DNA from 2 places in the Pseudomonas kitaguniensis genome. Region 2 is predicted to be linked to the other one. Evidence: riboswitches for the same ligand, from Rfam matches in the RefSeq annotation. Region 2 holds a riboswitch; the other holds the start of a gene.

Region 1 (10,306 bases), on a different contig from region 2:
CCGGCGTGCCAGAAAAGCGGTTAACAAAAGTCAGGGTGTTGATGTGATGTTTGCTCAGCAATTGGGAAATATCGATTTTGTCTTGACCACTGACAAAGTCCGTCAACTGATCGGGGGCATATAACGTTGAATCGCTGGCGTTGGCATATACAAATGTGTCGCTGCCTGCGCCACCGGTCATTTGATCAGGGCCAGCTCCACCTGTGAGAAGGTTGTCGGCATGGTTACCGATCAATACATCACTGCCTGAACCGCCGATCGCGTTTTCCAGGGTGACGCCCTTGGCGATAGAGACATTGCCCTTCATTCCACCCACATCGGAGAACGATTCAGCGCGCAGGTTGATTACCTGGTTCTGGTGATAAAGGGAGAAGTCCAACGTATCGTTGCCGCCGCCATCCCAGACACTGAACACGGCGTCGTCACGAGATGAATTCAAAGAAAGGTCGTCTCGGCCAGTAGTGGAGTTAAATCCGTAGACGGTGTCTGTATTGCGCGTCGTATGGTTGGCTCCGTAGACTTTCTGAGCCCAGGCAATATCGGCCATGAGGGGTGACGACGCATAATGTTCTTTAAAGTCATGATGAGTATTGCTCGGATCGAAATAACTCATTACAGAGTAGGCCTGACTGTCTTGAAGGTAGGTCGCATGGTCCTTATAGTTCAACGGCTCGCTTTCAGCGTCGTAGTTATAGTCGCCCGGATGCGCAGCCCCCAATGCATGCCCTATTTCGTGAGTGAGTGTGTGGCGCCCATAATTATTAACTGAAGGTGTACGATTATCAGCGTACTCGGGATTCACGCGCACCCGCCCCCATAATGTTGAAAATCGGGAATCAGCCACTGCTGGCACCTGACTATTAACCAGGCTGAGCCGGCCATCGGCTCGCGGGGCATCCTCTTCAAACGTAATATTTGCAACATCAGCCCACGATTGCATCGAACGCCTGGCTTGCTCTTTTTGCGCCGTACTAAAACCTCTTTCTCCCGCTGCAACATTACGAAAAGTATAGGCGACCTGCAGCACGTTATCGCCATTGGTATCGTTGAATTTACGGCCCTTTCGATCTATTTGGCCAGCGACGTCGCTAATTGACAGTGACGGTTTGCCGGAGCCTGCCCGATAATACGGATCGTCGGCGCGCTGGGCGGCCTGCGAAAGATTAGGCGCGTTGGCGTTGGAATGGCATTGCTGGCTAGAGCATTGCGACGATGCATGAGAATGAGCGTCGAGAGGGGGTTGAGCCGGCTCATTACTGTCAACAAAAACAGGCGAGCTAAAAGCGTTTCTAGATATAGACGACACCCATTGACCCCCATTAAAAATTTAATAACACATACACATTCAAGGCGCTCACCTTCCAATACTCGACGATAAAAATAAAGAACTTTCACGCCTTATGATTAGCTGAAAGTGTTACTCGCTAGTTCCAGCAAAACAACATAACAACCTATTTCAAATACAAACCAATCCAACCGTCACCTGTAGCGTTGCCCCTTCCAATTGACGCCCAGCGCTTGCCCGTGTTCTCCTATACGCCTTGTTTCGGGTGCCCTGCAGAGGGTGAAACGGGAAACCGGTGAGTCGCCTTCTTTATACTCAAAGGCATGGCAAGTCCGGTGCTGCCCCCGCAACGGTAAGCGAGTGAAGCGTCAGATCCACTGTGCCTGTACGGCATGGGAAGGCGATGCTTTCCAGACCCAGCGTCCCTCGCAAGCCCGGAGACCGGCCCGAAAAATTTCAGATAACAAACCCGCGGTGGGCGGGCGCTGTTTAAAATTCTGCGAGCCCGGCTCGCGGGGTTTTCATGCGCTCGTGTCACCCTGAAACCTGAAGGGACGCGCCATGTCGATCATCAGCAGCACCTCGCCCACCGCCAGCAACACCGCCACCCTGAGCCAACGCCTGAGCGCCGCCATCGGCGCCTCGATCCTTGGCGCGTGCCTGGTGTATTTCGCCGGTTTCTCGCATATCGAGGCGGTGCACAACGCCGCGCACGATACCCGCCACAGCGCCGCGTTCCCGTGCCACTGAGGCCTGCCGAGATGATCAAGCGTATTGCCCAAACCGCAGGTTTCACCGGTTTGCTTGCCGCCCTGCTGCTGACCCTGCTGCAAAGCTTTTGGGTGGCCCCGCTGATTTTGCAGGCGGAAACCTTCGAGCACGCCCCGGCTGCCAGCGAAGCGGCGCACGTACATGCCGAGGGCGCCGCCGCCCACACTCACGACGCACAGGCCTGGGAACCGGAAGACGGCTGGCAGCGCGTGCTGTCGACCACCGGCGGTAACCTGGTGGTTGCGGTGGGGTTTGCGCTGATGCTCGCCGGCCTTTATACGTTGCGCGCGCCGACGCGTACCGCACAAGGCTTGCTGTGGGGCCTGGCCGGTTACGCGACGTTTGTGCTGGCGCCCACGCTGGGCCTGCCGCCTGAGTTGCCGGGCACCGCCGCCGCCGACTTGGCGCTGCGTCAGATTTGGTGGATCGGCACTGCCGCGTCCACCGCTGCCGGTATCGCGCTGCTGGTGTTTGGTCGCAACTGGCTGCTGAAAGTGTTGGGCGTGGCGATTCTTGCGGTGCCGCATCTGGTCGGCGCGCCGCAACCCGAGGTGCACGCGATGCTGGCGCCAGAAGCCCTGGAAGCGCAGTTCAAGATCGCCTCGCAGTTGACCAACGTGGCATTTTGGCTGGCGCTGGGCCTGATCAGCGCCTGGCTGTTCCGCCGCAACCGCGACGCGCACTACGCGGCATGAGCTTGATCGTTGGCCTGGGCTGCCAGCGCGGCTGTGATGTTCAGAGCCTGCTGGCGCTGTTCGACAGCGCGCTCGCCGAGGCCAGCATCGAGCGCCAGCGCGTCAGTGCACTGGCGAGTATCGAGCACAAACAGAATGAACCGGGGCTTCTCGCGCTGGCGCAGTGGCTGAACCTGCCGTTGCAGTGTTTCAGCACCGCGCAACTGGCCGCGTATGAACAGCGCCTGAGCCACAGGTCTGAGGTCGCCTTTGCACATACCGGCTGTTATGGCGTCGCCGAAAGTTCCGCGCTGGCACTGGCCGAGCAGCTCTATCACGCGCCTGCGCGCTTGCTGATCACCCGCCAAAAAACCGCCCATGCCACCTTTGCATTAGCCTGCGCCGGTTAAAAACACGATAATCGCCCGCCTCGATCATGAGCAACCTTCATGCTCAGCGGCTTTTTCAACAGGAATTTCGCATGACCGTCTACTTTATCGGCGCAGGCCCCGGCGATCCGGAATTGATCACCGTCAAAGGCCAACGGCTGATCCGCAGTTGCCCGGTGATCATCTATGCCGGTTCGCTGGTGCCCGCTGCGGTATTGGAAGGCCATCATGCGGAACAGGTGGTCAACAGCGCCGAATTACACCTGGAACAGATCATCGACTTGATTCAGGCCGCGCATGCCAAGGGCCAGGATGTAGCCCGCGTGCACTCGGGCGACCCGAGCCTGTATGGGGCGATTGGCGAACAAATCCGTCATTTGCGTGAGCTGGGCATAGCGTTTCAGATTATTCCCGGCGTGACCGCCGTGGCCGCCTGCGCAGCGTTGCTGGAGACCGAACTGACCCTGCCGGACATCGCGCAAAGCGTGATTTTGACCCGCTATGCGGATAAAACCAGCATGCCGGCCGGTGAGGCTTTCGACAGTTTGGCGCGCCACGGCACGACCATGGCGATTCACTTGGGGGTTAACCATCTACACAAGATTGTTGCCGAGCTGCTGCCGCACTATGGCGCGGATTGCCCGATTGCCGTGGTGCACCGCGCGACCTGGCCGGATCAGGACTGGGCGCTGGGTACGCTGGCGGACATCACCGAGAAGGTCGCCGCCAAAGGCTTTCGGCGTACGGCGTTGATTGTGGTCGGTCGGGTACTGACGAATGACAGTTTCAGCGAATCGTCGCTGTACCGCGCAGGGCATGCGCACCTTTATCGACCGTGACGGTTGGCATTAACAAAACCACCTCATCCGACTCTAATCCTGTTTGTTAGATAGATGGCGCAGGCCATTGAATTTAAAGCATAAAAAAACGGCGCTCACGGGCGCCGTTTTTTATCCTCGCAGTGAACACCTTACTCAGTAGTAGGCGTTTTCTTTCTGCGTATGGTCAGTCACGTCACGTACACCCTTGAGCTCGGGGATGCGCTCGAGCAAGGTGCGCTCGATGCCTTCGCGCAAGGTAACGTCGGCCTGGCCGCAGCCTTGGCAGCCGCCGCCAAACTTGAGCACGGCGATGCCGTCTTCAACCACGTCAATCAAGCTGACCTGACCGCCGTGGCTCGCGAGCCCCGGGTTGATCTCGGTTTGCAGGTAGTAGTTGATGCGCTCGTTGACCGGGCTGTCGGCGTTGACGTTGGGCACCTTGGCGTTGGGCGCCTTGATGGTCAACTGGCCGCCCATGCGATCGGTGGCGTAGTCGACCACGGCGTCGTCGAGGAAGGCTTCGCTGAAGTTGTCGATGTACGCGGTGAAGCTTTTCAGCCCCAGCGCGGTGTCTTCAGGCTTTTCTTCACCGGGCTTGCAATAGGCGATGCAAGTCTCGGCATATTGGGTGCCGGGTTGGGTGATAAAGACGCGGATACCGATGCCTGGGGTGTTCTGCTTGGACAGCAGATCAGCCAGGTAATCGTGGGCGGCGTCGGTAATGGTTATGGCAGTCATGGAAACTCCTCACAGGCTTGACGGGAGTTTACGCCAAATTATTACGCAGGTACAAAGTCCTAGTGTTTTTGTCGGGATAGGGTTTGGCGGAGCGCTTGCAAGATCAAGATCACACCGATCAAAAGCGGATTTTGCAGACACAACAGATATGCTCTTTGTGGGAGCGGGCTTGCTCGCGATGGCGGTGTATCAGTTGAAAAATACTTAGCTGACACACCGTAATCGCGAGCAAGCCCGCTCCCGCAGTTGACCGAGTTCGGCTTGAGGGGGTGACCTCACAAATTCTCGTACCGGTTCATGTCCAACACGCCCTCTTCCACTGGCGTGGTTTCCCGGATGTACGCCGACAAGTCATGAAAATATTGCCAAAACAACGGATGACTACGGCGAATCCCCCAACGATCGACGATTTTTTCGAACCGATTGGCATCCTTGGCATTCTCCATCGCATCCACAAACGCGGGCACTTCGGCTGCCGGAATATTGAACATGAAGTTCGGGTAACTACTCAGCACGCCGGGATAGATGGTCAACGTATCCAGCCCCGGCTGATAGCGATAAGCCTCACCCAACAGGAACGCCACATTACTGTGCGCCCGGTTGCGCAACAGGCTGTAGACCACGCGTTTACCGCTGGGCGTTTCGACGCGCAGCATTGTCGCTTCGGGCAATTGATCAATCACCTTGAGCCCCGCCGCCGGGCGCGAGGTCAGTCGGCTCAGCGCCTGCTCGGCATCGCGCAATGCTGGCTCAACCCCCGCGCGCGAGCAATACGCGCCGGTGCAGCGGTTGATCGGGTCCGGGCTGGCGTTCAAATAGCCATAACGCGCCAATAACTGGTTGGCAAAATCGCCTTTCGGGTGTTTTTCATCGAGATGCAAACCGGTCGGCGTGTCGTCATCGATCGCTTCATAGTCCAGCCACAGCTTGAGTTTGCCGCTGTTCTGGTACCAATCATCGATAAAGGCATCGCGCGTGTCGGCGGGCATCAGGCGCAGGAAGTTCTGCTCGGCGCCATTGCGGATCAGGTCGAAATACAGCCGCGTCTGGGCCTGGTGCGACACGTTGCCGAACACATCAAAGTTCACCGCCAGTTGGTAATAGGTGCGCTCCAGCAGCGGGTAGTCGAACAGCCACATCGTTTGCGGCACTTCGCCGATCAGCCCCTTGTTGACCGAGGCGCTGTCGAAGTGGCGAAAAATGCTCAGCAAGGCGTTGTCATTGCCCGCCCACAGCGTCGACCAGCTTGGCGGCGGCAGGTCTGCGTAGCTGTCACGGCGCAGCGCTTCGTATTGGTTGCGCTTGTCGCGATAGGCCAGCCACAGGCTGAGCACGCTGCCCACGTCATCATTTTGCCCCGGCATCGCCAGCAAGGGCGTGGCCTGGCCACGGTAACGCGCATCGGTGATGTACAGGTCGTGGTCCGGGTCCTGGAACAGGGTCCAGAAGTTGTCGCGGATCACGTCCGTGGCGATCTGCCCACGGCATACCGGGCCGCGAATAAAGGTGCGCACGAAGTATTCGGCGTTATCGAGCATGAACTGGTAGCGCGCCTTGGCCGGGATCGCTTCGAAGGTCTCGAACGGGTTGGCCCGGCGCCCCGGCCCGTAACCTGGCAAGGCGCTGACCTGCCAGTCGCCGGCGTAGAACAGTTGCTTGATGCGCGCCATTTTCTCGGCACTGAACGGATACGTGATGTGGGTTTTATGCACAATCACGCCCTGCACCGGCCACAGGCGGTAATACACTTGGGTGCCCGGGTCATCGTTGGGGCGACGCGTGGCGATCAGGTCAATCGGCTGCCCACTCGGCGTACGCGAGCGCACCCACTGGAAGAAATGCCCCGGCTCGCCGTTTTCGAAGTAGATGTGCGCCAAGTACAGATGTTCGTACAACCAGCGCGCCACCAGACTTTCACGGGCGCCTGGCTGGTTGAGCAGGTTTTCCCATTGCTGCACCTGCAAGGCTTCCTTGGCGCTTGGCGCGAGGCTTTGCGCGTCAATCGGCGCACCCGAGGCGAGCCAGCGTTGCAGGGTCTGGTATTGCTGGTCGGTGAGGCCGGTCACCGCCAGCGGCATGCCTTCCTTGGGGTGGGCGCCGGCGTAGGCGTTGAACTCAGCGGGCATCGCGCACATGTTTTCGCGGTTGAGGCCCAACGCGATGTCAGCGGGCAACTTGGCATTCGGTTGCAGCGCGGCGTTATGGCCCAGCTCCACCATGCGCGCCATCAGCGCCGCCTGGCTGCCTTGGGCGTCGAGTACGGAATAGAAGCCCTTGCGCTGCCAGGCTTGCTTGCCGAACGCGTCATAGAACAATCGGGTGGTGGGCGCAGCCTCGCTGCGTTCACCGTCGTACACCGGGGTTTTGCTCGCGCCACGCGCCGCGCCTTCGGCACTGCCGAGGTTGAGTTGGCAGGCGGAGTCGTAACAGGCATGGCAGGCCACGCACTTTTCGGTGAAAATCGGTTGGATGTCACGGGTATAGGAAATCGCCGGAGCGGAGGGATTGGCCGGTAACGTGCCTGCCTGAGCAGTACTGGCGATCAAGGCCAGGACGGCGCTGACGATAAGACGAAATGACATGTACCCGGTCCCGATTCAATGCGTGCGGTCTATAAAGTGGCGATGATTCTACCGGGCCATGGCCACCACCAACATGAACGATATTCATGTAAAACCCTGACATGCTCCAAATCGGCACAGGTTTGCTATGATTCATGCCCTCCGTAATGCCTGACCAGAGTAGTCCCATGTCCGATCGTAGCGCTCGTCTGCACGCCCTTCACCAAGCCCTCAAGGAACGCATCCTGATCCTCGACGGCGGTATGGGCACGATGATCCAGAGCTACAAGCTGGAGGAGCAGGACTACCGTGGCAAACGTTTCGCCGACTGGCCGAGCGACGTCAAGGGTAACAACGACCTGCTGGTGCTGACCCGCCCGGACGTGATCGGCGGCATCGAGAAGGCTTACCTGGACGCCGGGGCTGACATCCTCGAAACCAACACCTTCAACGCCACGCGCATTTCCATGGCCGATTACGGCATGGAAGCACTGGCCTACGAATTGAACGTCGAAGGCGCCCGCCTGGCGCGCAAAATCGCCGACGCCAAGACCCTCGAGAACCCGGACAAACCGCGCTTCGTTGCCGGTGTGCTCGGCCCGACCAGCCGCACCTGCTCGCTGTCCCCGGACGTGAACAACCCCGGCTACCGCAACGTGACCTTTGATGAGCTGGTGGAAAACTACACCGAGGCCACCAAAGGCCTGATCGAGGGCGGCGCCGACCTGATCCTGATCGAAACCATCTTCGACACCCTCAACGCCAAGGCCGCGATCTTCGCCGTGCAAGGTGTGTTCGAAGAACTGCATGTCGAATTGCCGATCATGATCTCCGGCACCATCACCGACGCCTCCGGCCGGACCTTGTCGGGCCAGACCACCGAAGCGTTCTGGAACTCGGTCAGTCACGCCAAGCCGCTGTCGGTGGGCCTCAACTGCGCACTGGGCGCCAGCGAGTTGCGTCCGTACCTGGAAGAGCTGTCGAACAAAGCCAACACCCACGTTTCCGCGCACCCGAACGCCGGCCTGCCCAACGAATTCGGCGAGTACGACGAATTGCCGTCGCAAACTGCCAAGGTCATCGAAGAGTTCGCCCAGAGCGGCTTCCTCAATATTGTCGGCGGCTGCTGCGGCACCACACCGGGCCACATTGAAGCCATCGCCAAGGCCGTGGCCGGGTATGCGCCGCGCCCGATTCCGGACATCCCCAAGGCCTGCCGCTTGTCGGGCCTGGAGCCGTTCACGATTGATCGCAGCTCGTTGTTCGTCAACGTCGGCGAGCGCACCAACATCACCGGCTCGGCGCGTTTCGCCCGCCTGATCCGTGAAGACAACTACACCGAAGCGCTCGAAGTGGCGCTGCAACAGGTGGAGGCCGGCGCGCAGATAATCGACATCAACATGGACGAAGGCATGTTGGATTCGAAGAAGGCAATGGTGACCTTCCTCAATCTGATTGCCGGCGAGCCGGACATCTCGCGCGTACCGATCATGATCGACTCCTCGAAGTGGGAAGTCATCGAGGCCGGGCTCAAGTGCATTCAGGGCAAGGGCATCGTCAACTCGATCAGCATGAAGGAAGGCGTCGAGCAGTTCATTCACCACGCCAAGCTGTGCAAGCGCTACGGCGCGGCGGTGGTGGTGATGGCGTTCGACGAAGCCGGCCAGGCCGACACCGAAGCGCGCAAAAAAGAGATCTGCAAACGCTCCTACGACATCCTGGTGAATGAGGTGGGCTTCCCGCCGGAAGACATCATCTTCGACCCGAACATCTTCGCGGTCGCCACCGGTATCGAAGAACACAACAACTATGCCGTCGACTTCATTAACGCCTGCGCCTACATCCGCGACGAACTGCCGTACGCGCTGACCTCGGGTGGCGTGTCCAACGTGTCGTTCTCGTTCCGTGGCAACAACCCGGTGCGTGAGGCGATCCACTCGGTGTTCCTGCTGTATGCGATCCGCAACGGCCTGACCATGGGCATCGTCAACGCCGGCCAGTTGGAGATCTACGACCAGATCCCGGCCGAATTGCGTGACGCCGTGGAAGATGTGGTGCTCAACCGCACGCCGGAGGGCACCGACGCCCTGCTCGCCATCGCCGACAAGTACAAGGGCGACGGCAGCGTAAAAGAAGCCGAGACCGAAGAATGGCGCGGCTGGCCGGTGAACAAGCGCCTGGAACACGCGCTGGTCAAGGGCATTACCACGCATATCGTTGAAGACACCGAGGAATCGCGGCAGTCGTTCGCGCGCCCGATCGAGGTGATCGAAGGCCCGCTGATGTCCGGCATGAACATCGTTGGCGACCTGTTCGGCGCCGGCAAAATGTTCTTGCCGCAGGTGGTTAAATCCGCCCGCGTGATGAAGCAGGCCGTGGCCCACTTGATCCCGTTTATCGAGCTGGAAAAAGGCGACAAGCCCGAAGCCAAGGGCAAGATCCTGATGGCCACGGTGAAGGGTGACGTGCATGACATCGGCAAGAATATCGTCGGCGTGGTGCTGGGTTGCAACGGCTACGACATTGTCGATTTGGGCGTGATGGTGCCGGCCGAAAAAATCCTGCAGGTGGCCAAGGAACAGAAGTGCGACATTATTGGGCTGTCCGGCCTGATCACGCCGTCGCTGGACGAGATGGTCCACGTGGCCCGTGAGATGCAGCGCCAGGACTTCCACTTGCCGCTGATGATCGGCGGCGCGACCACCTCCAAGGCGCACACCGCGGTAAAAATCGAACCGAAGTACAGCAATGACGCGGTGATCTACGTGACCGACGCCTCGCGTGCGGTGGGCGTGGCGACGCAGTTACTGTCCAAGGAACTGAAGGCCGGTTTTGTCGAGAAAACCCGCCTAGAATATATCGATGTGCGCGAGCGTACAGCCAACCGCAGCGCGCGCACTGAGCGCCTGAGCTACCCGGTGGCAATCGCCAAGAAGCCGCAGTTCGACTGGAGCACCTACACGCCGGTCAAACCGACCTTTACCGGCGCCAAGGTGCTGGACAATATCGACCTCAAGGTGCTGGCCGAATACATCGACTGGACGCCGTTTTTTATCTCGTGGGACCT
Region 2 (12,596 bases):
ACAAACACCGCTTTGGTGGCGCCAAAACGGTCGGCCAAGGCCCCGGTAAACGGCTGTGCCAAGCCCCATATCAAGTTCTGCAGGGCAATAGCGAAGGCAAACGTCTCACGCCCCCAGCCGAACTCGCTGCTCATCGGCGCCAGGAACAGCCCGAAGCCATGGCGCACGCCTAACGACAACGCCAGGATCAGCGCACTCCCCACAAGAACCCAGCCGCTGGTGCGCCACATCGAGGTCATTTCTTATTCTCCGCTCGCGGGTATATACCCGCTTGTAGTCGAACAAACCCGCGTTCAGGCGAGTTCGTCCAGCAAGGCCAACAGGGTCAGGCGCTTCTCGGCGCCTAACTGATCAATCAATTTCTGCTGCGCCGCTTCCCACGCGGGCAATGCGGCGGCGAGGCGTTCTTCGCCTGCTTCGGTCAACAACACCAAGCGGTTGCGCAAGTCATCGCCCTCCACCAACTGCACCAGGCCTTCGCCTTCCAACACGCGCAGGTTACGCCCCAACGTGCTGCGATCCAGGCCCATGGCTTCGGCCAGGCTGGAAATACTCGGTTGGTCGAGGCGCTGCAAGTTACACAGCAAAGAATACTGGGCGACGTTGATTCCGAAGCCGTCGAGGGCGCCGTCGTAGTGCCTGCTGACACCACGGGCGGCGCGTCGCAGGTTGGTGCATAAACATTGGGAGGCAAGCATAGAGCGTGTATATACCCGGAGTTGTTGAAATGCAAGAAAGTGTTACAGAGCAAGCCCGACCAGCACAGCCACTTCAAGCAGCTCAAGCAAGGCCCCGGCCGTGTCGCCCGTGGTGCCGCCCAGCCGTTTGACCATCAGGTGACGCAGGCCGATAAAACACACTGCAGCGAGCAATACGGCAATGCCGCCACTGAAACCGCCGATCAGGATGCACGCCAGGCCGCTGAGGATCAGCACCTGTTGGCCGACGATTCTGGGTAAATGATCCGACAGTGCCTGGCCCAATCCTCCTGCACGCACGTAGCGCGTGGTCAGAAACAGCGCGAGCATCGAAGCGCGCCCGATCAGCGGCGCAAGGATTAACGCGGCGCCGTTATGCTGCTCAATCAACGTCACCAACGCGGTGAACTTGAGCAGCAATACCAACCCCAGTGTGACCACGGCAATCGGCCCGCTGCGTGGGTCTTTCATGATGCTCAGCGTGCGCTCGCGATCACCAAAACCACCGAGCCAGGCGTCGGCGCTGTCCGCCAGGCCGTCCAGGTGCAGCCCGCCACTGAGCAGCACCCAGGCCGTCAGCAGCAATGCGGCGTGCAGCAACAGCGGCGCGCCCATCAGCGCGATGTTCAGGCCCCACAACAACAGCCCAAACAGCACGCCCACCAACGGATAAAACAACAGCGAGCGCCCTAGCGCCTGCGGCTGCGGCATGCCCGGCAAGCGAATCGGCAAGCTGCTGAGAAATTGCAGGGCAATCCAGAACGGCAGCATGCTCAGCCCCCTTCCTTGAGTACGCCACCTGCTGCCACGTGCAGACTGAACAGCGCCCCGTGGCTGACCTCGACATTGAGCAGTTGCTCGCGAGGCAAGCCGCGCGCTTGCGCCAACAGCAGGCGCATCACGCCGCCGTGGCTGATCAGCAACACACGCTCGCCGGCATACGCCTGATGCAAGCGTGAGACAGCGCCCAGAACCCGCGCGGCAAAGTCGCTGACAGGCTCGCCCTCAGGCGGCGTGAAGCTGTAGGGATCGGCCCAGAACAGGCCCAGCCCTTCGGCATCGGTTTGCATCAGCGCTGCCGCGCTTTGCCCTTCCCAGGCGCCGAAGTGCAGTTCCTGCAAGGCTTTTTCGACGCTCACCGGCACGCTCAGCCGTGCGCCCAATTCCTCGGCGAAACGCGCACAACGCTGCAAGGGCGAACTGACGATTCGGTCCCACGGCCCCTGCGCCACAACGGCGTCGCGCATTTGCTGCCAACCCTTGGCGGTCAGTGCATCGTCGAGGCTGCCGCGCAGGCCGCCACCCAGCTCGGTTTCGCCATGGCGCAGCAGGTCCAGGTGCAAGCTCATGCCGGACGGTCTGCCACAGCCGCTTCGGCGAAGGTCGCCATCTGCCCGTGCATGGCACACGCCAACCGCAACAATGGCACCGCCAGCGCCGCCCCGCTGCCCTCGCCCAAGCGCAGGCCGAGTTCGAGCAACGGTTGCGCGTCAAGGCTTTGCAGCACATGCCGATGGCCTGGTTCGGCGCCACGATGGCCGAACACCAGCCACGCACGGCACGCAGGGTTCAAGCGCGTAGCCACCAGCGCGGCGACGCTGCAAATAAACCCGTCTACCAGCACCACAATGCCGGCCTGGGCGCAGGCCAGATACGCACCGGCCAGCGCCGCGATTTCGAAACCGCCAAGGTTGAACAGCGTCTGCAGCGCGTCGCCACGTTGCCCGGCATGCACTGCCAGCGCGCGCTCGATCACAGCCACTTTGTGGCTGACACCCTGTGCATTCAAACCGGTGCCCGGGCCTGTGAGGTCGCGCACTTGGCAGTGCAACAGGGCACACGCCAACGCACTCGCGGCGGTGGTATTGCCGATGCCCATTTCGCCGCCGATAAACAGTTGAGCGCCACCTTGCAATGCCCGCTGCACACTGTCGCGGCCGGCTTGCAACGCGAGCCGCCCTTGCGCCTCGGTCATCGCCGGGCCGTTGACGAAGTTGGCCGTACCCGCGCCGATATTCAGGTGACGTACACCCGGCAGACTCAGCGACGGCGTGACCGTGCCGAGGTCGACCACTTCCAGTTGTGCATCCAACTGCCGCGCCAACACGCTGATGGCCGCGCCACCGCTGACAAAGTTATGCAGCATCTGCCCGGTCACTTCCTGTGGGAATGCCGACACACCCTCCGCAACCACGCCATGGTCACCGGCAAAAATCGCGATCCACACCTGATCCACCGACGGTTTGACCTGGCCTTGCAGACCCGCCAATTGCACCGCCAGCGCTTCCAGTTGGCCGAGGGAACCGGCGGGCTTGGTCAGTTGTTGCTGACGCGCCAGCGCCTGTGCGTGCGCAGCGGCGTCGATCGCCTTGCACGGGTTGAGCCACCAGGTGTCAGTCATAACGCAGTACCTTTCAAAGTCAGGGGCAGGCCGGCAACGGTCAGGACAACACGCTGACAACGCTCGGCCAAAGCTTGATGCAGCCAACCGGCTTCATCCACATAGCGGCGAGTCAATTCGCCCAGCGGCACGACACCCAAACCGGTCTCGTTGCTGACAAAAATGATTTCACCCGGCAGCGAGGCCAGGGTTTGCAGCAGTTGATCGCGCTCCAACGCCAGGCGCGCCGGGTCGTCGAGCATCAGCAAATTGGTCAGCCACAAGGTCAGGCAATCGACTAACAGGCAGTGATCCGCAGCGGCGTTTTCACGCAGTACGCGGGCCAGTTCAACGGGTTCTTCGATCAACCCCCAAGCCTGCGGGCGACGCTGGCGATGCAGCGCGACGCGCTGATTCATTTCGCCGTCCAGCGGCTGGCTGGTGGCGATGTAAATGACCGGCAAGGCGCTGTCGCTCGCCAGTTTTTCCGCAAGGCGGCTCTTGCCGGAGCGGGCACCGCCCAAAATCAGCTGAAGCATGCAATGACACCTGTGTACGGTTGACGCCGTTTAGTGTGGGAGCGGGCTTGCTCGCGATGGGCGTTAACGATTACGCGATTAACCTGAAGGGCTACGGTGCCCGGGGGTTTTTCGCGAGCAAGCCCGCTCCCACAGTTGGAGTGCGTGTTCACTGTCAGATCCCGCAGAGTTTGCGCAGTAGGTCGGTGTCCAGGTGGTTTTCCACCAAGTCCGCCAGGCGTTCGATGTCGCGCTCGCGCAGGGCGTGGTAATCCACTTCTTGCACGTCCTGCAAGCCGGCCCAGCGCAACAACGCGCTGCAGGCCGCCGGGGTCTCGAACACGCCATGCAGATACGTCCCGAGAACCTGCCCGTCGGCACTTTGCGCGCCGTCACTGCGGCCGTCATCCAGCAGCACTGCGGCCTGCGCGAGCGCGCTGCCTGTGGTCACCCCGGCGTGAATTTCGTAACCACTCACCTCGGCGTTTTCCAGCAGCAAGCGCCCACGCACATTGCGCAACTGCTTCTCTGCTTCCAGCGTGGTACTGAACGCCAGCAGCCCAAGGCCGTTACTGGAGCCCGCCGGGCCTTCAAGGCCGAGCGGGTCATGCACCTGTTCACCGAGCATCTGTAAGCCGCCGCAAATCCCCAGCAGCTTGCCGCCATAGCGCAAATGTCGCGCCACAGCGGTGTCCCAACCATTGGCCCGCAGGTAGGCCAAATCACTGCGCACACTTTTTGAGCCGGGCAAAATAATCAGGTCAGCCGGCGGAGTCGGCTGGCCCGGCCCGACAAACTGCAAATCCACTTGAGGGTGCAGCCGCAGTGGGTCGAAATCGGTGTGGTTGCTGATGCGCGGCAATATCGGCACCACCACCTTGAGCACCTGCGCGGCCTTGTCGGTCTGGCGCCGGTCAATGCCGTCCTCGGCTTCCAGGTGCAGGTCCATCACGTAGGGCAACACGCCCACCACCGGCTTGCCGGTGCGCGCTTCCAACCAATCCAGGCCTGGCTGCAGCAGCGCGATGTCACCGCGAAAACGGTTGATGATGAAACCCTTGACCCGCGCCTGCTCAGTCGGCGACAGCAACTCCAGGGTGCCGACCAAATGCGCAAACACGCCGCCGCGATTAATGTCGGCGATCAGCAGCACCGGGCAATCCACAGCCTCGGCGAAGCCCATGTTGGCGATGTCATTGGCGCGCAGGTTGATCTCCGCAGGCGAGCCTGCGCCTTCCACCATCACCACCGGGTAAGCAGCGCTCAAGCGCGCGTGCGAGGCCAGCACCGCTTGCATCGCGATGGCTTTGTAGTCGTGATAGGCCACGGCGTTCATGCTGGTCACGGCGCGGCCATGGATGATCACTTGCGAGCCGGTGTCGCTGTTGGGTTTAAGCAGCACCGGGTTCATGTCGGTGTGCGGCGCCAAATTAGCAGCCTGAGCCTGCACCGCCTGGGCGCGGCCGATCTCGCCGCCTTCGGCGGTCACGGCGCTGTTGAGCGCCATGTTCTGCGGCTTGAATGGCGCCACCGCCACGCCTTGGCGTACCAGCCAACGGCACAGCGCGGTCACCAGCGTACTTTTGCCAGCATCGGAGGTGGTGCCTTGCACCATCAACGTACTCATACCGCCGCCTTGTAGGCAGCCAACGCCTCGTCCAGCCGCCGCCAATCGGCCTCGGTGTCGGGCAGGCCGAAACGCAGGCTGCTGTCGTGCACAAACAGGCGCAGCAATATGCCGCGCTGGGCCATGAATTCGTGCAGGCGTTCGGCGTGCGGCGTGATTAACCACTGGAACAACGCGCAGCCGCCCTGAGGTTGAAAGCGGTGGCGCTCCAGCAGTTCAAACAAGCGCTGGCCCGCTTCGAGACAGCGATCACGCTGGCGCGCGTGCCCTGCCGTGTCGCGCAGGCAGATTTGCCCGAGCGCCCGCGTCGGCCCACTGACCGCCCAAGGCCCGAGCTGTTCGGCCAACAGTTTAAGCAGCTTGCGTTCGGCCAGCACAAAGCCCAGGCGCACGCCGGCCAGGCCGAAGAATTTGCCGAACGAGCGCAGCACAATCAGCCCGACTTGATGGGCCTGGCCCGCCAGGCTCAGGTGCGGAGTGATGTCCATAAAGGCTTCGTCGACCACCAGCCAACCGCCGCGCTGCGCCAAGCGTGAATGCCAGTCCAGCAGGCGTTGCGGGGCCAGGCTGAGGCCGGTCGGGTTGTTCGGGTTGACCACCACCAGCACATCAAGGCTGTCGAGAAAATACTCGACTTCCTGCTCCTGCACTTCGCGCACCACGTAGCCTGCGCGGCGCCACGCTTCGGCGTGCTCGGCGTAACACGGCGACAGCACGCCAACCTTGCCGGTGCGGCGCAGACGCGGCAGCAACTGGATGGCCGCCTGCGAGCCCGCCACCGGCAACACATGCGCGGCACCGTAATACTCGCTGGCGGCCTGCTCCAGGCCGTCATCGGTTTCGGGCAAGCGCGCCCAGGCCCGCAGCGCAATCTCGGGGATCGGCCACGGCCACGGCGCCAGGCCGCTGGACAGGTCAAGCCAATCAGCCTCGGCAATCCCGTATTGCATCACTGCCTTGCGCAACCGACCACCGTGTTCAAGCATAAAAATGCGCCCCCGCGCAGAGGATCAGCAGCCACAACCATACGCCGCGCTGCACCAGTTGCCAGCCGCGGTCGATGGAGTCCGCACTTGCCGGCGAGCCTTCGCCGAGTGGCGGGCGCTGGTGAAGTTCACCGTGATAAATCGCCGCGCCACCCAACTCGACGCCCAATGCGCCAGCGCCTGCCGCCATCACCGGTCCGGCATTGGGGCTGTCCCACGTCGGGCCTTGGGTGCGCCAGCATTTAAGCGCCAGGCCGGTTTTGCCGAGTACGGCGTAGGTCAACGCGACCAGGCGTGCAGGAATATAATTGAGTACATCGTCAATCTTTGCCGCCGCCCAGCCGAAGCGCTCAAAGCGTTCATTGCGATAGCCCCACATGGCGTCGAGGGTGTTGCTCAGGCGGTAAAGCACCACGCCCGGCACACCGGCGAGCACAAACCAGAACAACGCAGCGAACACCGCGTCGCTGCCGTTTTCGAGTACCGATTCCGTCGCAGCACGCGCCACTTCGGTGCTGTCCAGCTCGCTGGTCTGGCGGCTGACCAAGTAACTCACGCGCTTGCGCGCTTCATACAGGTCATCACTGCGCAGCGCCTGCGCCACCGGAATCACATGCTCGCCGAGGCTGCGCATGCCCAGCACCAGGTACAACGCCAGAATCTCGAGCACCCAGCCGATATACGGCGCCCACGACAACGCGGTGGCCAGCAAGGTCAGCGGCACTACCGCGATAAACCACGCGGTCACGCCATGGCTGCGCCAGCCACGGCCACCGGTATTAAAACGTTGCTCGATGCGCCCGGCAAAATTGCCGAACGCCACCAGCGGGTGCCAGCGCCTGGGCTCGCCCAGCAGCGCATCCAACGCCACGGCAGCGACACACAGCAAGGCCACACTCATTGACTTACTCCCCACACATTCTCATACAACATGTCACTTAAAGGCCGCGGTTCGGTCCAGCCTTCTAGCTGCAACATCGGTGCCGGGTAGAACTCGGCTACCGGCCCCAAACACAACACCGCCAGGGGTTTTGCGCCGGGCGGCAAGCCCAGCAGGTCGGCCAGCGCTTGCGGTTCGAACAGCGACACCCAGCCCATCCCAAGGCCTTCAACACGCGCCGCCAGCCACAGGTTCTGGATCGCACAGGAGAGTGACGCCAGGTCCATTTCCGGCAAGGTGCGACGGCCAAAGATGTGGCGCTCGCGGTCATCCATCAGCGCCGCCACCAGCACTTCGGCGCAGTCGTGAATGCCTTCGACCTTGAGTTGCATGAACGCGTCGGAGCGCTCGCCGAGGGCTTCGGCGGTGCGGATGCGCTCTGCTTCCACCAAGTGTTGAATCTGCCCGCGCAGGTGGCGGTCGCTAATGCGGATGAACCGCCAAGGTTGCATCAGGCCGACGCTGGGCGCCTGGTGCGCGGCCTGGAGCAAGCGGTGGAGCAGTTCGGGGGCGACGCTGCCGCCGATGAAGTGGCGCATGTCGCGGCGTTCGGCGATGGCACGGTACACGGCATCGCGTTCGGCTTGGGGGAAGGCGTTGTCGGTCATGGCCTCATCGGGAGCAAGCCCCCGCCCACAGTGGATGGCGTTTCAACCCGGTCAGTTGTGGAAGGGGACTTGCTCCCTGCCACAGTGGATGGCGGTTCAACCTGGTCAATTGTAGAAGGGGGCTTGCTCCCTGCCACAGTGGATGGCGGTTCAACCTGGTCAATTGTAGAAGGGGGCTTGCTCCCTGCCACAGTGGACGGCGGTTCAACCCGGTCAATTGTAGAAGGGAGCTTGCTCCCTGCCACAGTGGATGGCGGTTCAACCCGGTCAATTGTAGAAGGGAGCTTGCTCCCTGCCACAGTGGATGGCGGTTCAACCCGGCCAATTGTAGAAGGGGGCTTGCTCCCTGCCACAGTGGATGGCGGTTCAACCCGGCCAATTGTAGAAGGGGGCTTGCTCCCTGCCACAGTGGACGGCGGTTCAACCCGGTCAATTGTGGGAGGGGACTTGCTCCCTGCCACAGTGGATGGCGGTTCAACCCGGCCAGTTGTAGGAGCGGGCTTGCTCCCTGCCACAGTGGATGGCGGTTCAACCCGGTCAATTGTAGGAGGGAGCTTGCTCCCTGCCACAGTGGACGGCGGTTCAACCCGGTCAATTGTGGGAGGGGGCTTGCTCCCGATGGCGGCTTGGCGGTCAGGCGCAAACAATGCGGCCACAGCGCTCGGGTTGGACGGGAAATAAAAGTGCACGTAGGAAGCCGTCAGCCGCCCCTGCCGGTACACCGCCTCGGCGCCGCGCCCGCCATTCGGGCTCAGGCCACGGGCGATCGGCTGCCACTCGGTGCTGGTCAGGGAATGGTGATAGGTGTGGCCACGCAACGTGCCTTCCGGCAAATCCACACTTTGCAGGGCCAGCGCCGCGAGTTTCTTTTGCATCACCGCATCGCCTTGCAGCAGGCCGACCAGTTCGGCACGTTTACCATCGACGTCCGTGAGCGAATCGAGCAAATACAACATGCCGCCGCATTCAGCGAGCAACGGTTTGCCGGCCGCGTGGTGGCGGCGAATGGCGTCAAGCATCGAGGTATTTTCCGACAATGCCTGGTGATGCAGTTCCGGATAACCACCGGGTAAATAGAGACTGTCAACGTCAGGCAATGCGCGATCATGAATCGGCGAAAAGAAGTGCAACTCAGCGCCCATCGCCCGCAACAAATCCAGGCTGGCGCCGTAGGTGAAGGCGAAGGCTTCGTCGCGGGCCACGGCGATGCGCACGCCCGTCAACAACGGTTCGGCCTCGACCACTTCAGGTGCGGCAAACGTCACCGGCGGCGGTACTGCGACTTCACAACTGCTGCCCAGCGCCTGCGCGGCGGCGTCCAGGCGCACGTCGAGGTCATTCAATTCACTGGCTTGCACCAGCCCCAAATGGCGGCTGGGCAACTCAATTCCGGTTTCACGCGACAACGCGCCGTACCAGCGCAGGCCTTCGGTGAGGCTGCCTTCGAGCAGTTGCGCATGGCGCAGGGTGCCGACGCGGTTGGCCAGCACACCCGCGAACGGCAGGTCTGGCTGATAACGCGCCAGGCCCAGGGCCAGGGCGCCGAAGGTTTGGGCCATGGCAGTGCCGTCAATCACACCGAGCACCGGCACGCCGAAGTGGCGCGCCAGGTCAGCACTGGAAGGCGTGCCGTCGAACAGGCCCATCACGCCCTCGATCAGAATCAAATCGGCCTCGCCCGCCGCTTCCCACAGCAAGCGCCGACTTTCCTGTTCGCCCACCATCCACATGTCCAATTGATACACGGGTGCACCGCTGGCGCGCTCGTGAATCATCGGGTCGAGAAAGTCAGGCCCGCATTTGAACACGCGAACCTTGCGCCCCGAGTTGCGGTGCAAGCGCGCCAGAGCAGCGGTGACGGTGGTTTTGCCCTGGCCGGACGCCGGTGCGGCGATCAACACGGCCGGGCAATGACGGGGCTGATTCAAAGTTCGACGCCCTTCTGTGCCTTGATACCGGCCTGGAACGCGTGCTTGAGCATGCCCATTTCGGTGACGGTATCGCCCAGTTCGATCATTTCAGGCTTGGCGCCACGGCCGGTGACCACCACGTGCTGCATCGGCGGGCGCGCTTGCAGGTCGCTGAGCACGCGGTCCAGGTCGAGATAGCCGTGTTTGAGGGCGATGTTCAGCTCATCCAGCACCACCAGGCCGATGCTCGGGTCTTCCAGCATCTCGCGGGAAACCGCCCAGGCGGCTTCGGCGGCGACGATGTCGCGCTGGCGGTCTTGGGTTTCCCAGGTAAAGCCTTCGCCCATCACGTGAAAACGCACCTGCTCGGGAAAGCGACGGAAGAACATCTCCTCGCCGGTACTGAAGCGCCCTTTGATGAACTGCACCACGCCGCATTGCATGCCGTGGCCCATCGCCCTGGCGAGCATGCCAAAGGCCGAGCTGCTCTTGCCCTTGCCGTTGCCGGTCAATACCAGCAGCAACCCGCACTCGTTGGGGGAATTGGCGATGCGCTCGTCGATCACGGCTTTTTTGCGCAGCATGCGCGCCAGGTGGCGTTCGTCGCGGTCGGGGGAATCGGTCATGGCAGCGCTCCGTTGGGGCTGGACAAAAACGGCGGGCAGGAAAAATAAACACAGACAGCCAAGCATCGCCCACCGTGATGCTGTTGGATGATCCAGGCCGGTCTCCGGGCTCATGAGTGGCGCGTTTGCTCTTATAGAGACAGAACAGGCCGACGGCGCGCCTTCCCATATCGCGCACGATACAGTGGCAAAAAGCACCGCTTTGACTCATTTACCGTTGCGGGGGCAGCGCCGGAATCGCGGCAGCACTGTGTACAAGTGCGCTCACTCACCGGCTTCCCTGTTTCACTCTGTCGGCAAACGGGCCACAGAGCACCTGGAACACGCCGCGAAGGTTAGTGGGTTGGGGGTGGAGCGTCAATTAAAGCTGGCGTTGCACTTGAACCATCGCACCGCCGCACTCCTCTACCCTTACAGGTATTCAGGAGAAAACCATGCAAAAAACAAGACTCGCCTTACTGATCATGGTCGCAGGCACCCTCGCCGCCTGCGGAGAAAGCTCAACCCTGCAGGTCTCGGACGGCACCGGGCCTTCGCCCACACTGCCTGCGCCGAACAAAACGCTGATCCCCACCGTGAACATCGCGCCCGCCATCGGCTGGCCGGACGGCGTTAAGCCAACCGCGGCGGCGGGTACTCAGGTGGCGGCATTTGCCGAAGGCCTGGACCATCCGCGCTGGCTGTATGTGTTGCCCAACGGTGATGTGCTGGTAGCGGAAACCAACGCGCCGCCCAAGCCGGATGATTCCAAGGGTATTCGCGGCTGGGTCATGGAGAAGGTCATGGGTCGCGCGGGCGCTGGTGTGCCGAGCCCGAACCGCATCACGCTGCTGCGCGATGCTGACCACGACGGCGTCGCTGAGACCCGCACGGTGTTCCTGCAGAACCTCAACTCACCCTTCGGCATGACCCTGGTCGGCAACGACTTGTATGTGGCCGACGCGGACAAGTTGCTGCGCTTCCCGTATCAGCCGGGCGAAACCGCAATTACAGCAGCCGGCGCCAAAGTCGTCGACTTGCCCGGCGGCAGCATCAACCACCACTGGACAAAAAACGTGGTGGCCAGCAAAGACGGGAGCAAGCTGTACGTGAGCGTCGGCTCCAACAGCAACGTCGGCGAGAACGGCATGGAGGCCGAGCAAGGCCGGGCAGCGATCTGGGAAGTCGACCGCGCCAGCGGCCAGCACCGCATTTTCGCCTCTGGCCTGCGCAACCCCAACGGCATGGCGTGGGAACCGCAAAGCGGCAAGCTGTGGACAGCCGTGAATGAGCGCGATGAAATCGGCAGCGACCTGGTGCCGGACTACATCACGTCGGTGAAGGATGGCGCGTTCTATGGCTGGCCGTTCAGTTACTACGGGCAACATGTAGATGTGCGGGTAAACCCGCAAGACCTCAACATGGTCGCCAAAGCGATCGCCCCGGACTACGCAGTAGGCCCGCACACCGCTTCGTTAGGCCTGACCTTTGCCGAGGGCAGCAAACTGCCGGCGCAGTTCAGCAACGGCGCGTTTATCGGCCAGCATGGTTCGTGGAACCGCAAGCCGCACAGTGGCTACAAGGTGATCTTCGTGCCGTTCGAAGCTGGCCAACCCAAAGGGCAGCCGGTGGATGTGCTGACCGGGTTCCTCGATAAAGACGAGAAAGCCATGGGCCGGCCGGTGGGTGTGGTGATCGATCAGCAGGGCGACTTGCTGGTGGCGGATGACGTGGGCAACAAAGTGTGGCGAGTGTCGGCGACTAAATAGCCCGCCTCAAGCGTTCTGCAAAACTGACTGTGGGAGGGGCAAGCCCCTCCCACATTTGAATCTGTGCAATAGCGTCTAGGGATTGCGCGCCAGGCTAGCAGGCAGCACGCGCTTGGCGCCAAGGTAAGCATTCTGCCAATAGGCCTTGGCCAAGGTGTCGAGTTTTACCGTGCCGCCGGTTTGCGGGGCGTGCACAAAGCGGCCCTCGCCTACGTAGATGGCTGCATGGCTGACCTGCGAGCCGCCACCGGTGGCGAAGAACAGTAAATCACCGGCCTGCAGGTTTTGTTCACTGACGTCTTGAGCGCGCATCACGATCAATTCACGGGTGGTACGTGGCAAGGAGATGCCCGCTGCGTCACGGTAGACGAAGCCGATCAGGCCACTGCAATCAAACCCCGCGTCCGGTGTGTTGCCGCCCCAGCGATAAGGCGTGCCAACCAGGCCCAGCGCACGAAAGAGCACGTCTTCGGCAGCCGGCGAGAAATTTTGCGTGGCGTAGTTGAACACCGGCTTGGGCTTGACGGCGACAGGCGCAGGCGGCGGTGGGCGGCT

The links. A riboswitch is a leader RNA that binds a small molecule or an ion and turns the genes downstream of it on or off. The one in region 2 is predicted to bind cobalamin.
Region 1: linked by a shared signal. The riboswitch ahead of ACOZK9_RS23210 (CbtB domain-containing protein) and the one ahead of cobO (cob(I)yrinic acid a,c-diamide adenosyltransferase) in region 2 are both predicted to bind cobalamin.

The regions. Positions count from the first base shown of each region.
Region 1 covers NZ_JBLZPT010000025.1:27,206-37,511, reverse strand. Annotated here, with positions in the region: gene ACOZK9_RS23215 (M10 family metallopeptidase C-terminal domain-containing protein) at 1-1,306, opposite strand, end outside; cobalamin riboswitch at 1,532-1,749, shown strand; gene ACOZK9_RS23210 (CbtB domain-containing protein) at 1,847-2,035, shown strand; gene ACOZK9_RS23205 (CbtA family protein) at 2,047-2,751, shown strand; gene ACOZK9_RS23200 (cobalamin biosynthesis protein) at 2,748-3,140, shown strand; gene cobM (precorrin-4 C(11)-methyltransferase) at 3,212-3,958, shown strand; gene nfuA (Fe-S biogenesis protein NfuA) at 4,094-4,678, opposite strand; gene ACOZK9_RS23185 (fatty acid cis/trans isomerase) at 4,954-7,260, opposite strand; gene metH (methionine synthase) at 7,428-10,306, shown strand, end outside.
Region 2 covers NZ_JBLZPT010000003.1:335,802-348,397, reverse strand. Annotated here, with positions in the region: gene ACOZK9_RS07065 (MFS transporter) at 1-239, opposite strand, end outside; gene ACOZK9_RS07060 (MarR family winged helix-turn-helix transcriptional regulator) at 294-698, opposite strand; gene ACOZK9_RS07055 (adenosylcobinamide-GDP ribazoletransferase) at 741-1,469, opposite strand; gene cobC (alpha-ribazole phosphatase family protein) at 1,472-2,047, opposite strand; gene cobT (nicotinate-nucleotide--dimethylbenzimidazole phosphoribosyltransferase) at 2,044-3,099, opposite strand; gene cobU (bifunctional adenosylcobinamide kinase/adenosylcobinamide-phosphate guanylyltransferase) at 3,096-3,617, opposite strand; gene ACOZK9_RS07035 (cobyric acid synthase) at 3,772-5,223, opposite strand; gene cobD (threonine-phosphate decarboxylase CobD) at 5,220-6,209, opposite strand; gene cbiB (adenosylcobinamide-phosphate synthase CbiB) at 6,202-7,110, opposite strand; gene bluB (5,6-dimethylbenzimidazole synthase) at 7,107-7,757, opposite strand; partial or broken gene ACOZK9_RS07015 (cobyrinate a,c-diamide synthase) at 8,306-9,685, opposite strand; gene cobO (cob(I)yrinic acid a,c-diamide adenosyltransferase) at 9,682-10,293, opposite strand; cobalamin riboswitch at 10,372-10,628, opposite strand; gene ACOZK9_RS07005 (PQQ-dependent sugar dehydrogenase) at 10,728-12,041, shown strand; gene ACOZK9_RS07000 (C40 family peptidase) at 12,117-12,596, opposite strand, start outside.